4 regions of the Streptomyces sp. NPDC046931 genome follow, and region 2 is predicted to be linked to each of the others. Evidence: riboswitches for the same ligand, from Rfam matches in the RefSeq annotation. Region 2 holds a riboswitch; each other region holds the start of a gene.

Region 1 (3,187 bases), on a different contig from region 2:
GCGGCGCGACTCATTGCGTTCGATGACCGCGTTGGCGGCGCTCAGGATCGTCTGCGTGGAGCGGTAGTTCTGCTCCAGGAGGATCGTGGTGGCGTCCGGGTAGTCCTCCTCGAACTGGAGGATGTTGCGGATGGTGGCGCCGCGGAAGGCGTAGATCGACTGGTCGGCGTCACCGACGACGCACAGTTCGGCGGGCCGCAGGTCGTCCTCGCCGGGCGGTACGCCCCCGGGGCGGTCGCCGGCCGCCGGGCCGACCAGCTCGCGGACCAGGGCGTACTGGGCGTGGTTGGTGTCCTGGTACTCGTCGACGAGGACGTGGCGGAAGCGGCGGCGGTAGTGCTCGGCGACGTCCGGGAAGGCGCGCAGCAGGTTGACCGTCGTCATGATCAGGTCGTCGAAGTCGAGTGCGTTCGCCTCGCGGAGCCTCGACTGGTAGAGCGCGTACGCCTGGGCGAGGGTCTTCTCGAACCCTCCCCCGGACTCCGTCTGGGAGGTGCCCCCGGCGACCTGGGCGGCGAAGTCCTCCTCGTCGATCAGCTCGTTCTTGAGGTTGGAGATCTTGGCGCTGAACGACTTGGGCGGGTACCGCTTGGGGTCGAGGTCCAGGTCGCGGCAGACGAGCGCCATCAGACGCTTGCTGTCGGCGGCGTCGTAGATCGAGAAGGAGGACGTGAAGCCGAGCTTCTTGCTCTCGCGGCGCAGGATGCGGACGCACGCACTGTGGAAGGTCATCACCCACATCGCGTTCGCGCGCGGGCCGACGAGCTGCTCGACGCGCTCCTTCATCTCGCCCGCGGCCTTGTTGGTGAAGGTGATCGCGAGGATCTGCCCGGGATGGACGCCGCGTTCGCCCAGCAGATAGGCGATGCGGTGTGTGAGCACACGGGTCTTGCCGGAGCCGGCGCCGGCGACGATGAGCAGCGGGGAGCCGGCGTGCACGACCGCCGCGCGCTGGTTCTCGTTCAGCCCCTCGAGCAGCGCCCCCGGGTCGAGCGCCGGGCGGGGAGCACCGTCGCGGTAGTAGGAGTCCCGGACCGGCGGCAGGTCGAACCGACCGCCGAACAGATCGTCCGGAACCCGCTCCGGAGCGTGATCGTCGTCGGGCGGCGGGGGCTCCTCCTCATGGGCCGGGGTGGCCTGGAGGTCCGCCAGGAAGCTGTCGTCAAAGAGGCTGCTCATCGCTCTCCGAGTCTAGGGCGCCCCGCCGACAACCGGCCGCCGTCCCGAAAACTCGGCGCCCCCGACCCGGGCGCGGCCCGGCGTCACCGTCCGGACGCGCCCGTTCACGGTCCGCGCTCGACGAGGGTTTCCGGGAGTCGAGACCACGAAAACGTATCGGGCATATCGCACCTCAACCTTCACAGGGGCCACAGGAGTTGGCTACCGTGCCGGGCAGGCCGTACGACCCCCACCGGCGAAGGTCGCCGGGCCGCGCGGCCTCTGCCGAATCCGGTGCGCCCCATGGCAGCCGGAGCCGGGGACCCACCCGACCTGGGGTGAATCGGTCGACCGCCCCGTGGGGCACGGCCGTAGGGCACACCTTCCGGAACCACCCGCCCGAACCCGACAGCTAACCCGGTAGGCGGAGTACGGAAGGAGACGCCTCTCATGGCGCCGCACCGCAAGTCCCGCCCCTCGGGCCCCCGCATCGCGGGCATACGGACCCCCGCCCTCGCGACGGCGGCCCTCACCTCCATGGCGCTGCTCTCCCAGACGGCGCAGGCCGCGCCCTCCGCCGACGGCCGACCCAGCGTCGAGGAAGTCGAGAAGAAGGTCGACGACCTCTACCGCCAGGCGGAGTCGGCCACCGACAGATACAACGCGGCCAAGGAAAGGACCACCAGGCAGCGCCAAAGTGTCGACACGCTCCTCGACGACGTCGCCCGGCGCACGCAGAAGCTCAACGACGCGCGGGAAGAGCTGGGTTCGTTCGCCGCCGCGCAGTACCGGACCGGGGCCGCGGCCCCCGACACGGCCACTTTCCTGCTGGCCGACAGCCCCCAGGACTACTTCGACCGAACCCAGCTGATGAGCCGGCTCACCAGCCGTCAGAAGGAGGCGGTCGACCAGTACGTCACCGACCAGGCCGCGACGATGAGGAAGCGGCAGGAGGCCACCGACAGCCTCCGGTCGCTCACCGAGTCGCAGGCGGCGCTGCGGTCCGCCAAGACGGACGTCCAGAAGAAGCTGGCCGACGCGCGGCAACTGCTGTCCGAGCTGACCGCGCAGGAGAAGGCGCGGCTCGCCGCGCTCGAGAAGCGGAAGCAGGAGGAGGCCCGGCGCCAGGCGGAGGCGCTGGCCCGGCGGCAGGCGGCCGCGCAGCCGGAGCAGCCGTCACCGAGCCCGACGACCGGCGCCTCGAGCCCCACGACCGGCGCCTCGAGCCCGACGACCGGCACGTCGAGCCCGACGACCGGCACGTCGAGCCCGACGACCGGCTCGCAGGGATCCTCCGCCGCGGACTCCTCGTACGCGACGAAGGCCGCGAAGGCCCTCGCCTTCGCCCGCGCGCAGATCGGCAAGCCTTATGTGTGGGGAGCGACGGGCCCCGGGTCATACGACTGCTCGGGCCTGACCCAGGCCGCGTGGAAGGCCGCCGGGGTGACGCTTCCACGCACCACGTACGACCAGGTGAACGCCGGCACGACGGTGCCGCTCTCCGAGGCCCAGCCGGGTGACCTGGTCTTCTTCTACGACGACATCAGCCACGTCGGCGTCTATATCGGCAACGGCATGATGATCCACGCCCCGAAGCCGGGTGCCTACGTGCGCGAGGAGTCGGTCTACTACGGCGGCGCGTCGATCATCCACAGCGTGGTGCGACCCGCCTGAGACCGGCGGCGCGGGTGCCGGTCGGGCAGGACGCGCGCGTGGGGTTGTTTTCGGGGTTCACGCGCGCGTGCCCCGTACGCAAGCCGTGTGCGCGTCCCTAGCATCGGGCGCATGTCTGGCTCCTTTGCGCTCCGCACCTGGTGGGCGCAGCGTCCGCCCGCCACCGGGGCCGCCGCGTTGGCGACCGGCGTTCTGTCGGTCGGGCTGCACCAGACCGGGTACGAGGTCCTCTCGCGTGTCCTTTTGGCACTGGCGGCCGCCGCCTGGCTCGGAATGGCAGCCGACATCGCCGTACGGCTGCTGCGGGGCCGCCCGGAATGGCCCGTCGGCTCCCCGGCCGCGCTCACCGTGGTCC
Region 2 (3,187 bases):
TCGCGGATGAAGGCGCCCGGACCCGGCGCGTGGATCATCGTGCCGTCGCCGGTGCACAGGCCGACGTGACCGGCGTCCTGGTTGAAGAAGACGAGGTCACCTGCCCGGATGTCGGTGAGGGGGATCGCCGTGCCGGCGCCCGCCTGATCGCGGGCCGTACGAGGGAGGGTCACCCCGGCGGCCTTCCAGGCGGCCTGGATCAGACCGGCGGCGTCGTACGAGTCCGGTCCGGCCGCGCCCCAGAGACTCGGCCGGCCGATCTGCGCACGGGCGAAGGCGACCGCCTTCGCGGCCTTGGTCTCATGCCCCGGCTCCTGCGTCCCGCCGGTCCCGAGGAGGCTCCCGGTACCGAACACGGCCTCGGTGTCGAACAGCAGTTCGGTGGTGGGGAGCGGCAGGGGTGTGGTCAGGAGCGGTTCGGCGGTGGGGAGCGGCAAGGGCGCGGTGAGGAGCGGTTCGGCGGTGAAGAGCGGCTCGGGGGTGGGGAGCGAGGGGAGCGGGGTGAGCAGCGGTCCGGTGGCGGGGAGCTGTTGCCATGCCTCCTCGACCACACGGCCCGGCTGCCCCTCGGCCGTGCGCCAGGTGTCCTCGGCGGGCCGGGACTCAATCGCCGGGAGCCGCGTGGCGTGCCGTGCGGTGTGCTGCGCCAGCAGGTCACGGGCCGCGGCGAGCTTCCGCTGATTGCGCTCCTTGGCGGTCCCCGGCGCGGACGGTCCGGTCTCGGCCACGGGTGCGGGCAGGGCCCTGGGCGCCTCCGGCCGATTCTCGGGGACCGCGGGCAGCGCGGCCACGGGGCCGGCGGTCAGTTCCGCCACGGGAGCCCCGGTCCGTTCCGCCGCGGGGCCGGCCGTCAGTTCCGCCACCGGGCCCGCGGCCCGTCCGGCGGTCAGTTCGCGCACGGGCCGGTCCGCCGTCCCCAGCTCACGGAGTACGAGCTCGCTGCCCGGACGCTTCGCCGAGGCCGAGGACCCGGCAGCCCCCGTGCCGTCCGGCATTCTGTCGGCGGGCAGCGCGGCCGGAACGGTCGGACCCAGCCTCAGGCGTGCCGCCTCGAACCACTGCTTGGCCACGTCGTCGAGTACGGGATCGGCGCGGCGCCGCTCCTCGCCGAACACCCGGTTGGCGCCTCTCGCCATACCCGTCGCCGCCGCGCGCGTCGCGTTGAAGGTTCCGCTGTCGGTCTCCGCGCGGTCGTACAGGTTGTGGATCCGCTGCTGGACCTCGGCGCGGCTCGGCCCGTCGTCCTCGGTGAACCTGCGCATGCCGGGAAGGCCGAAGCCTCCGGGGCCCGGGGTTCGCTCCGGCGCCATGGGGTCGTACTCCTTCCGTGCTCCGCCTACCGGGTTAGCTGTCGGGTTCGGGCGGACGGATCCGGAAGGCGCGCCCTACGGCCCTTGCCCCGCAGGGCAGTTGGGCCGATTCACCCCATGGTCGGTTGGGTCCCCGGTTCCGGCTGCACTCGGGGTGCACCGGATTCGGCGGAGGCCGCGCAACCCGGCGCGGTTCGCCGGAGGGAGTTACGTGGCCCATGCGTCAACCTAGCCAACTTGTGTGCCTCGCGTGAAGATTGAAGCGCGAAATGTCCGATACCTATGTGTGAATTTCGTTCTGACGTTCCAGCGGAGCTTGCCGTTTTCCCGGTCCGCCCCTCGACCCGACGCCGTTTCTCCGGCCGGAAGCGAGCGCGGGCCATCCGGGCACCGCGCCGATGACGGTGGGCGGCGCCCGGTCCCGGCATGATGAGGCGGAACGATCAGGAAGGTCATCCCCCATGCGACGCACGTCCAAGGCGGACGACTCCGAATCCCGTGCGCGCCTCGCCGAGCGCCGGGCCCGTGCCGACTACACCGGCGGTGTCTACGGCTCCCTGCTCGCCGCCTCGGTGGTGGTCGGCGCCGGCACCAACGGCCCGTTGCCGCGCGCGGAGTTGGTGGCCCTGCTGATGAGCACCGGCGTGGTGTTCTGGGCCGCGCATGTGCACGCCCAGTTGTTCGGCGCGCATCTGGCGCAGCCGAGTCTGGACCGCCGGGTCGCCCTGCTTGTGTGCCGTGACGAGTGGCCGATCGTCAAGGCAGCCGTCCCGCCGGCCGCCGCAGTCGCCGTCAGCCCGCTGCTGGGTCTGGACGTGCGGGGCGCGGTCTGGCTGTCGCTCGCCGTCGCCGTGGCCGGGCAGGTGGGCTGGTCGGCGGCCGCCGCGCGCCACGCCGGTGCCTCCTGGCGCCTCGTGGTCGTCGCCGCGGCGGTCAACCTCGTGATCGGCCTGCTGGTCATCGCGTGCAAGCTCGCCCTGAAGGACTGACCGCGCGGGGCCGACCCGCCTTAGGAGACATGAGGACCGCGGGAGCGGCGGGTTCGGTCAGCCGGGTTCACGTGTCCTGCGGCCGGCTTCCGGGCCGGTGACGGAACCCGTCGGCATGAATGATCCGCGGGTGCGGATGGGCGTGGTGGACGCTCGGGGTGCGATGGAGCGCGATGAGCGCGGCGTCGTCGTCGAGGTGCCCGCCCGTGTGGGCGAGGAGGTCACGCCGTAGCCGGTGCAGCAGCGACTCCGGGCTCTCCTCGGTCCACAGGGCCGCACGGTCCACGAGCGGATAGAAGCGGCCGCTGGTGTCCCTGGCCTCGATGACGCCGTCCGTGTACAGCAGCAGGGTGTCGCCGGGCTCGAAGGAGAACACGTCCAGGTGGTAGTCCGCCGCGTGTGCCGAGCCGATCCCCATCGGCGGGGCGGGGTGCACGCTCGGGACGGTGACCACGTGACCAGGGCTGAGCAGCAGCGGCGGAGGGTGCCCGCAGCTGGTCATGCGGGTGACGGGGTCCCCGTCGGGGATCTCCATCAGCAGGGCGGTGGCGAAGCGTTCGCCCAGTTCCTCGGGCGGCTCGAAGTCGGCCAGATAGCGGGTCACGCTCTGCTCCAGGGTCGCGGCCAGCTCCAGCAGGGACGTCTGCCGGTGGCCCGCCTCCCGGAAGGCGCCGAGCAGCAGGGCGGCCTCACCGATGGCGGAGAGACCCTTGCCGCGGACATCGCCGATCATGACGCGCACCCTGCTGCCGGCCCGGGTGGCGGCGTAGAGGTCGCCGCCGATCTGCGCCTCGTCCTCGGCCGCCAGGTAGAGGCAGGCCACCGTCAGCGGGCCGATGCGTTCCGGCAGGGGCCACAGCAGGACGTGCTGTGCGGCCTCGGCCACCG
Region 3 (3,187 bases), on a different contig from region 2:
CGGCCTCGACGGCGTCGCCACGATCATGGCGCGCGCCTTCTCCGAAGGCACCGACAAGCACTCGGCCGAGGAGTTCGCCGCCGAGCTGGAGCGCTGCGGCGCCACCCTCGACCAGCATGCCGACCACCCCGGTGTGCGCCTGTCCCTCGAAGTGCCGGTCTCCCGCCTTCCGAAGGCGCTCGGACTGCTCGCCGACGCCCTGAGGTCACCGGCGTTCGACGACAGCGAGGTCGAGCGCCTGGTGCGCAACCGCCTCGACGAGATCCCGCACGAGACCGCCAACCCGGCCCGCCGCGCCGCCAAGGAGCTCTCCAAGCAGCTGTTCCCGGCGTCCTCGCGGATGTCGCGCCCGCGCCAGGGCACCGAGGAGACGGTCGCGGCCATCGACTCCGCGGCGGTCCGCGCCTTCTACGAGCGGCATGTGCGGCCCTCGACCGCCGCCGCCGTCGTGGTCGGCGACCTCACCGGCGTCGACCTCGACGCGCTCCTCGGCGAGACGCTCGGGGCCTGGACGGCGGCGCCCGCCAAGCCGCGTCCCGCGCCCCCGGTGACCGCGGACGACAGCGGCCGCGTGGTCATCGTCGACCGCCCCGGCGCGGTCCAGACGCAGCTGCTCATCGGCCGCGTCGGCGCCGACCGCCACGACCGGGTGTGGCCCGCACAGGTGCTCGGTACGTACTGCCTCGGCGGCACCCTCACCTCCCGCCTGGACCGCGTCCTGCGCGAGGAGAAGGGCTACACCTACGGTGTGCGGGCGTTCGGCCAGGTGCTGCGTTCCGTGCCCGACGGCACCGGCGCCGCGATGCTGGCCATCAGCGGTTCCGTCGACACGCCGAACACCGGCCCCGCGCTCGACGACCTCTGGAAGGTGCTGCGCACCCTCGCCGCCGAGGGATTGACGGACGCCGAGCGAGACGTCGCCGTGCAGAACCTGGTGGGTGTGGCACCGCTCAAGTTCGAGACCGCGGCGGCCGTCGCGAGCACGCTCGCCGACCAGGTCGAACAGCACCTGCCGGACGACTACCAGTCGACGCTGTATCAGAAGCTCGCCGAGACGGGCACGGTCGAGGCCACGGCCGCGGTCGTGAACGCCTTCCCCGTGGACCGTCTGGTGACCATCCTGGTGGGCGACGCCGCGCAGATCGAGGAGCCCGTCAAGGCGCTCGGCATCGGTGAAGTCCGCGTCGTACGGGCGGAGTAGAGACGCCTCGTACGCGTCCGGGACGGCGACGTTCCGAAGGGGCCCTGGTGACGTCTTGCGTCACCAGGGCCCGCTCGTTCGGGCTCACTCGTGAGTTTGTCCGTATTGCCACAGAGACCGCCCCTCTGCCCTGTGGGATGCGCTACAAACCCCCTGATCGGTTTGCCGACCCGAAGAGAGCGCTTCTAGCGTCTGTCGGGCTGTCCGTCAGGCAGTGCGCCGCACCCGCGGCACCGGACAGCCATCGCCGAGTCCCCGTACGGCGCGAGCCAGGGGAGCCGGGGACCCACCTTGCCCTCGCGCCTTCGCGGCTGGGGGCTCATGCAGTCCCTGGGGTGAATCGGGCGTCAGCCCGTAGGAGACCTTCCTGCTCCGAACCCGTCAGCTAACCCGGTAGGCGAGAGGGAAGGAAAGGACCAGCCACTTCATGGCGTTCACCTGCGCCACCGGGAAGCACCGCCGTCCGAGCCGCATGCGGCGTACGACCACGAACGCCATGGGCGTCGCGGCGCTCAGCACCACCGGCGTCATCGGCACCCTCGCCGCCCCGGCCTTCGCCGCCGGGCAGCCCGTCCAGGAGACCGGACTGATCCGGGCCCTCGCCCTCGGCGACTCGGTCGCGGAGAAGATCGACGCCCAGGCAGCCGCCCAGAAGCAGGCCGCCGAGCAGAAGAAGGCCGCGGAGGCGGCGCGCAGGCAGGCCGCGGAGAAGGCGCGCAAGGAACGTGAGGCCAAGGAGCGCGCGGCCCGTGAGGCCGAGCGCGAGCGTCTCAACGCGTATGTGACGCCTGTCTTCCACTCCTACGTCTCCACCGGCTACAAGTCCGGCGGCTCCCTGTGGTCCTCCGGCACCCACACCGGCATCGACTTCCACGCCGCCACGGGCACGCCCGTGCACGCCGTGGGCTCGGGCACCGTCGTCGAGATCGGCTGGGGCGGCGCGTACGGCAACCAGATCGTCATCAAGATGAACGACGGCACGTACACGCAGTACGGTCATCTGTCGTCCATCGGTGTCTCCGTGGGCCAGAGCGTCACTCCCGGCCGGCAGATCGGTCTGTCCGGGGCCACCGGCAACACCACCGGTCCCCACCTCCACTTCGAGGCGCGCACGAGCCAGGAGTACGGCTCCGACATCGACCCCGTCGCCTATCTCAGGTCGCACGGCGTGAACGTCTGACGGCCGGCCGCCGTGCGGCGCGCCCGGATGTGATGGCCCCGGCTCACCGGCCGGGGCCATCATTGTTTCGAACTGTTGTCTGTCCAAAAAATATCCATGGAATCCGGTCTGCCGTCGGAAATTCGGCCCCGCTGCAATAGAGTCGACGGAACACACGTCAACCGTCGACGTTTCACGGGGTTTAAGGCGGAGGTCGGTCATGCGTATTCCGGCGCACTCGGTATGCACGGCGATCCGTGATGACATCGTCGCGGGTGTCTACGAGCGCGGCGGCCGGCTCACCGAGGAGCTCCTGGCCCGCCGCTACGGCGTCTCCCGTGTCCCCGTGCGCGAGGCCCTGCGGACCCTGGAGGCCGAGGGCTTCGTCGTCACCCGCAGACACGCGGGCGCGTGTGTCGCGGAGCCCACCGATCAGGAGGCCGCCGACCTGCTGGAGATGCGCATGCTGCTGGAGCCGCTGGGGGCCGCTCGGGCCGCCCAGCGCCGCACCGCGGCCCATCTCAAGGTGCTGCGCGGCCTGGTCAGGCTGGGCCAGGAGCGCGCCAGGAGGGGCACCGGCGAGGATCTGCGCTCTCTGGGCGGATGGTTTCACGAGACGCTGGCCCAGTCCTGTGGGAGCCCCGCGCTCACCTCGACGCTCGGCCAGCTGCGGCACAAGATCGCCTGGATGTACACGGTCGAGGTGCCGGCCAACCCCGTGGAGTCGTGGGCCGAGCACGGCGGCATCGTGGACGCCGTCGCACGCGGGGACAGTGAGCGGGCGCGCGCCCTCACGGCGCTGCACGCCGAGCGCGCGACGGCCGCGC
Region 4 (3,187 bases), on a different contig from region 2:
GAGCGGCACACGGTTGAGCGGCATCCGGATCACGGATCACGGATCACGGATCACGGAGGGGGCGCGGCACCGTCGCGTCCCCGGGCCGCAGGACGGTTCACGCCGGGGCCGCAGGCCGTCCGTCGTGTTCCGGAGGGGCGCGCGGCAACTACGGTGCGCTGCTAGGGGAGTTCGCAGTACGCGGGATACCGGACGTCCTCCGGTTCGCGCCGAGTCGGCGGGGCGATCCATCCGTATTCTCTGATCATGGCCGCACCCTTCGCATATTCACTCGTCGCCACCGACCTGGACGGAACGCTGTTGCGTGACGACGACACGCTCTCCGACCGGTCAAGGGCCGCCCTGGCGCGGGTCTCGGCGGCAGGCGCACAGCATCTCGTCGTGACGGGGCGCCCGGCGCCCAGGGTGCGGCCGCTGCTCGACGACCTCGGCAGCGAGGGGCTCGCGGTGTGCGGACAGGGCGCGCAGGTGTACGACGTCGGCGCGAACCGGCTGCTGTTCTCCGTCACCCTGGACCGGGAGTTGGCCGAGACCGCGCTCGGCAAGATCGAGGCGGAGGTGGGGCAGGTGTACGCGGCCGTCGACCAGGACGGGGTCGACGGGCTCACGCTCGTCGAACCCGGCTACCGGATGCCGCATCCCACGCTGCCCGCGGTACGGGTCGAGCGGCGCGACGACCTGTGGTGCGAGCCGATCAGCAAGGTGCTGCTGCGCCATCACGCCCTCTCGGACGACGAGTTGGCGACGGCGGCCCGTGCGGCGGTCGGTTCTCTCGCGACGGTCACCATGTCCGGGCCCGGCACCGTGGAACTCCAGCCGTGCGGCATCACCAAGGCGACGGGGCTGGCACTGGCCGCCGACCACCTGGGCCTCGGCCCGGGGGAGACCATCGCCTTCGGTGACATGCCCAATGACATCCCGATGTTCGCGTGGGCCGCGTACGGGGTGGCCATGGCCAACGCCCACCCCGAACTCAAGGCCGTGGCGGACGAGATCACCGTGTCGAACGAGGACGACGGCATCGCCGTCGTCCTCGAACGACTCTTCGGGGTGCACCGGACACCGGCCGACATCATCGGCGGCCGGGAGCCCGGCGGCTATGAGGAGCGGTACTAGTACGCGCTGTTGACGTTGTCGATCGAGCCGTAGCGGTGGGCGGCGTAGTTGCACGCGGCCGTGATGTTCGCCACCGGGTCGTACGGGTCGAACGCCGTGCCGGGCACGTGGTACGCGGCGAAGGTCGGGTCGATGATCTGGAGCAGACCCTTCGACGGGATCCCCTTACGGGCGTTGGAGTCCCACAGGTTGATGGCCTTGGGGTTGCCGGACGACTCGCGCATCACGTTGCGGTAGATGCCGTCGTACGTGCCGGGGATGCCGTGCTGGGCCATGACCTCCAGCGACTGGCGGATCCAGCTGTCGAGGTTGGTGCCGCGGGTCGTCAGGGTCTTGACGGTGGCGGCGCTGGCGGCGGTGGCCGTCGCCGGCGTACCGGTCGCGGCGGAAGCGCTGGTCGCTCCCATGACCGGCAGGGCGAGAACGGCGGCACCCGACCCCGCGAGTGCGAGGGCACGGGTGAGACGGGCGGCCTTGGAGGCGCGGTCCTGACGGCGTGCGGGCAGGGCGAAAGCGGGCATGTCGCATTCCTCTCCGGCGCCTGCGAGGTGAGCTGTCGGGTTCGGGCGGGGAGGTGCCCGGCCGTGTCCTCGATGTCGAGGCCACGGCTTCACCCCTGGCCGTTCCGGCGCGGTGTCCGAATCGGCGGCTTACCTGGGTCCCCCGCTCCTGCCGTCGTGGTCGGTGGGCACTCGAGCGGCGGCAGGATTCGGCGTTCCGCTCGTATCGAGGGGAAGGTATGCGAGAGCACATGTCGGGAACAAGCGGTCAAGTCACAGTCCTTCCGAATTGACCTTGAAATGGGGGAATAGAGAAGGTGATCCAGTTTGTTGGGAGCGATTCAAATTCCCGTTAGCAAATGCGGAGTTGGTGGGACGCCTGCGGTATCCCGCCTGTCGCGAACGTGAGCTATTTCACTCCCGCCCCCCGGGTCACCATCGGCGCTTAATGACATAAATGGTCTATTCGGGCAAAACGGTCACATTCCTCGTGTTGTGGTTGTCCGGCAGGGGAGTTCCCGGGGTGCGGGTATGGGGTGCGGGGGTGTGGGCAGCCGTACCGAGGAAGGCGGGAGTCCGTGCTCCGGCTTCCGTGGCGTATGGGGTGGCGGCTTGCGGTCGACGGACGCGGGGAGGGGTGGCCCCGGGGGCTTTTGGGCTGGGGGGCAAGGGGCCGGTCCCGGTCGCGAGGGGTGTTTGCCGGGTATATCAGGAATGTATGTTCGTATCAGATGATCAAGGACATGCCGTTCGCGATCCGATACCGCCCGGCCTGGAACAGTGGGCGCTCGTGGTGATCGAAACGTGACCGGATACGCTGACTTGAGGGATGACGGCGACAGATCGACAAACTCGATGAGCCACGTCGACGGGCGACGTCATCGACCAAGTGACCGTGCTTGAGACCGACCGCGTGATCGTCAGCAGACATCAGCAGACATCAGCAGACAGGAGACCCCACGTGACCGTCGTCGGGCCGTTCGGGCTGAGCGTGCGGGACCAGGCTCTTGAAGCCGATGTCCAGGCCGGATTGGCCGCTGTCGAGGAGGGGCTGCTCGAGGCCACCAAGAGTGAGGTGCCCTTCATCACGGAGGCCGCGCAGCACCTGGTGCGTGCGGGCGGGAAGCGGTTCCGGCCGCTGCTGGTGATGCTCGCGGCGCAGTTCGGCGACCCGTACGCGCCGGGGGTCGTGCCCTCGGCCGTGGTCGTGGAGCTCACCCACCTCGCCACGCTGTACCACGACGACGTGATGGACGAGGCCGAGGTGCGGCGCGGGGTGGACAGCGCCAACGCCCGCTGGGGCAACGCGGTCGCGGTCCTGACGGGTGACTTCCTCTTCGCGAGGGCGTCGCACATCCTGGCCGATCTCGGCCCGGAGGCGGTCCGGATCCAGGCGGAGGCCTTCGAGCGGCTGGTCACGGGACAGATCCTGGAGACGGCGGGTCCGCGGGACGGCCGTGACCCGGTGGAGCACTACCTCGACGTCCTCGGCGGCAAGACCGGCTCGCTGGTGGCCGTGGCGTGCCGCTTCGGCGCCATGATGTCGGGGGCCGACGAGACGGTCGTGGACG

The links. Region 2 has a riboswitch for cyclic di-AMP ahead of ABZ876_RS14860 (NlpC/P60 family protein). Riboswitches for the same ligand answer to the same signal wherever they lie in the genome.
Positions count from the first base shown of each region.
Region 1: it holds a riboswitch for cyclic di-AMP, as region 2 does, so the genes downstream of both, ABZ876_RS02895 (NlpC/P60 family protein) here and ABZ876_RS14860 (NlpC/P60 family protein) in region 2, are expected to answer to the same signal.
Region 3: it holds a riboswitch for cyclic di-AMP, as region 2 does, so the genes downstream of both, ABZ876_RS26395 (M23 family metallopeptidase) here and ABZ876_RS14860 (NlpC/P60 family protein) in region 2, are expected to answer to the same signal.
Region 4: it holds a riboswitch for cyclic di-AMP, as region 2 does, so the genes downstream of both, ABZ876_RS03720 (transglycosylase SLT domain-containing protein) here and ABZ876_RS14860 (NlpC/P60 family protein) in region 2, are expected to answer to the same signal.

Region 1 covers NZ_JBEYWX010000001.1:641,173-644,359, forward strand. The annotation lists gene pcrA (DNA helicase PcrA) at 1-1,179, opposite strand, end outside; cyclic di-AMP (ydaO/yuaA leader) riboswitch at 1,432-1,600, shown strand; gene ABZ876_RS02895 (NlpC/P60 family protein) at 1,609-2,832, shown strand; gene ABZ876_RS02900 (tellurite resistance/C4-dicarboxylate transporter family protein) at 2,944-3,187, shown strand, end outside.
Region 2 covers NZ_JBEYWX010000006.1:254,786-257,972, forward strand. The annotation lists gene ABZ876_RS14860 (NlpC/P60 family protein) at 1-1,310, opposite strand, end outside; cyclic di-AMP (ydaO/yuaA leader) riboswitch at 1,318-1,491, opposite strand; gene ABZ876_RS14865 (hypothetical protein) at 1,772-2,299, shown strand; gene ABZ876_RS14870 (PP2C family protein-serine/threonine phosphatase) at 2,367-3,187, opposite strand, start outside.
Region 3 covers NZ_JBEYWX010000017.1:47,714-50,900, reverse strand. The annotation lists gene ABZ876_RS26400 (pitrilysin family protein) at 1-1,201, shown strand, start outside; cyclic di-AMP (ydaO/yuaA leader) riboswitch at 1,437-1,616, shown strand; gene ABZ876_RS26395 (M23 family metallopeptidase) at 1,629-2,381, shown strand; gene ABZ876_RS26390 (GntR family transcriptional regulator) at 2,581-3,187, shown strand, end outside.
Region 4 covers NZ_JBEYWX010000001.1:805,181-808,367, reverse strand. The annotation lists gene ABZ876_RS03725 (HAD family hydrolase) at 247-1,116, shown strand; gene ABZ876_RS03720 (transglycosylase SLT domain-containing protein) at 1,113-1,622, opposite strand; cyclic di-AMP (ydaO/yuaA leader) riboswitch at 1,642-1,841, opposite strand; gene ABZ876_RS03715 (polyprenyl synthetase family protein) at 2,578-3,187, shown strand, end outside.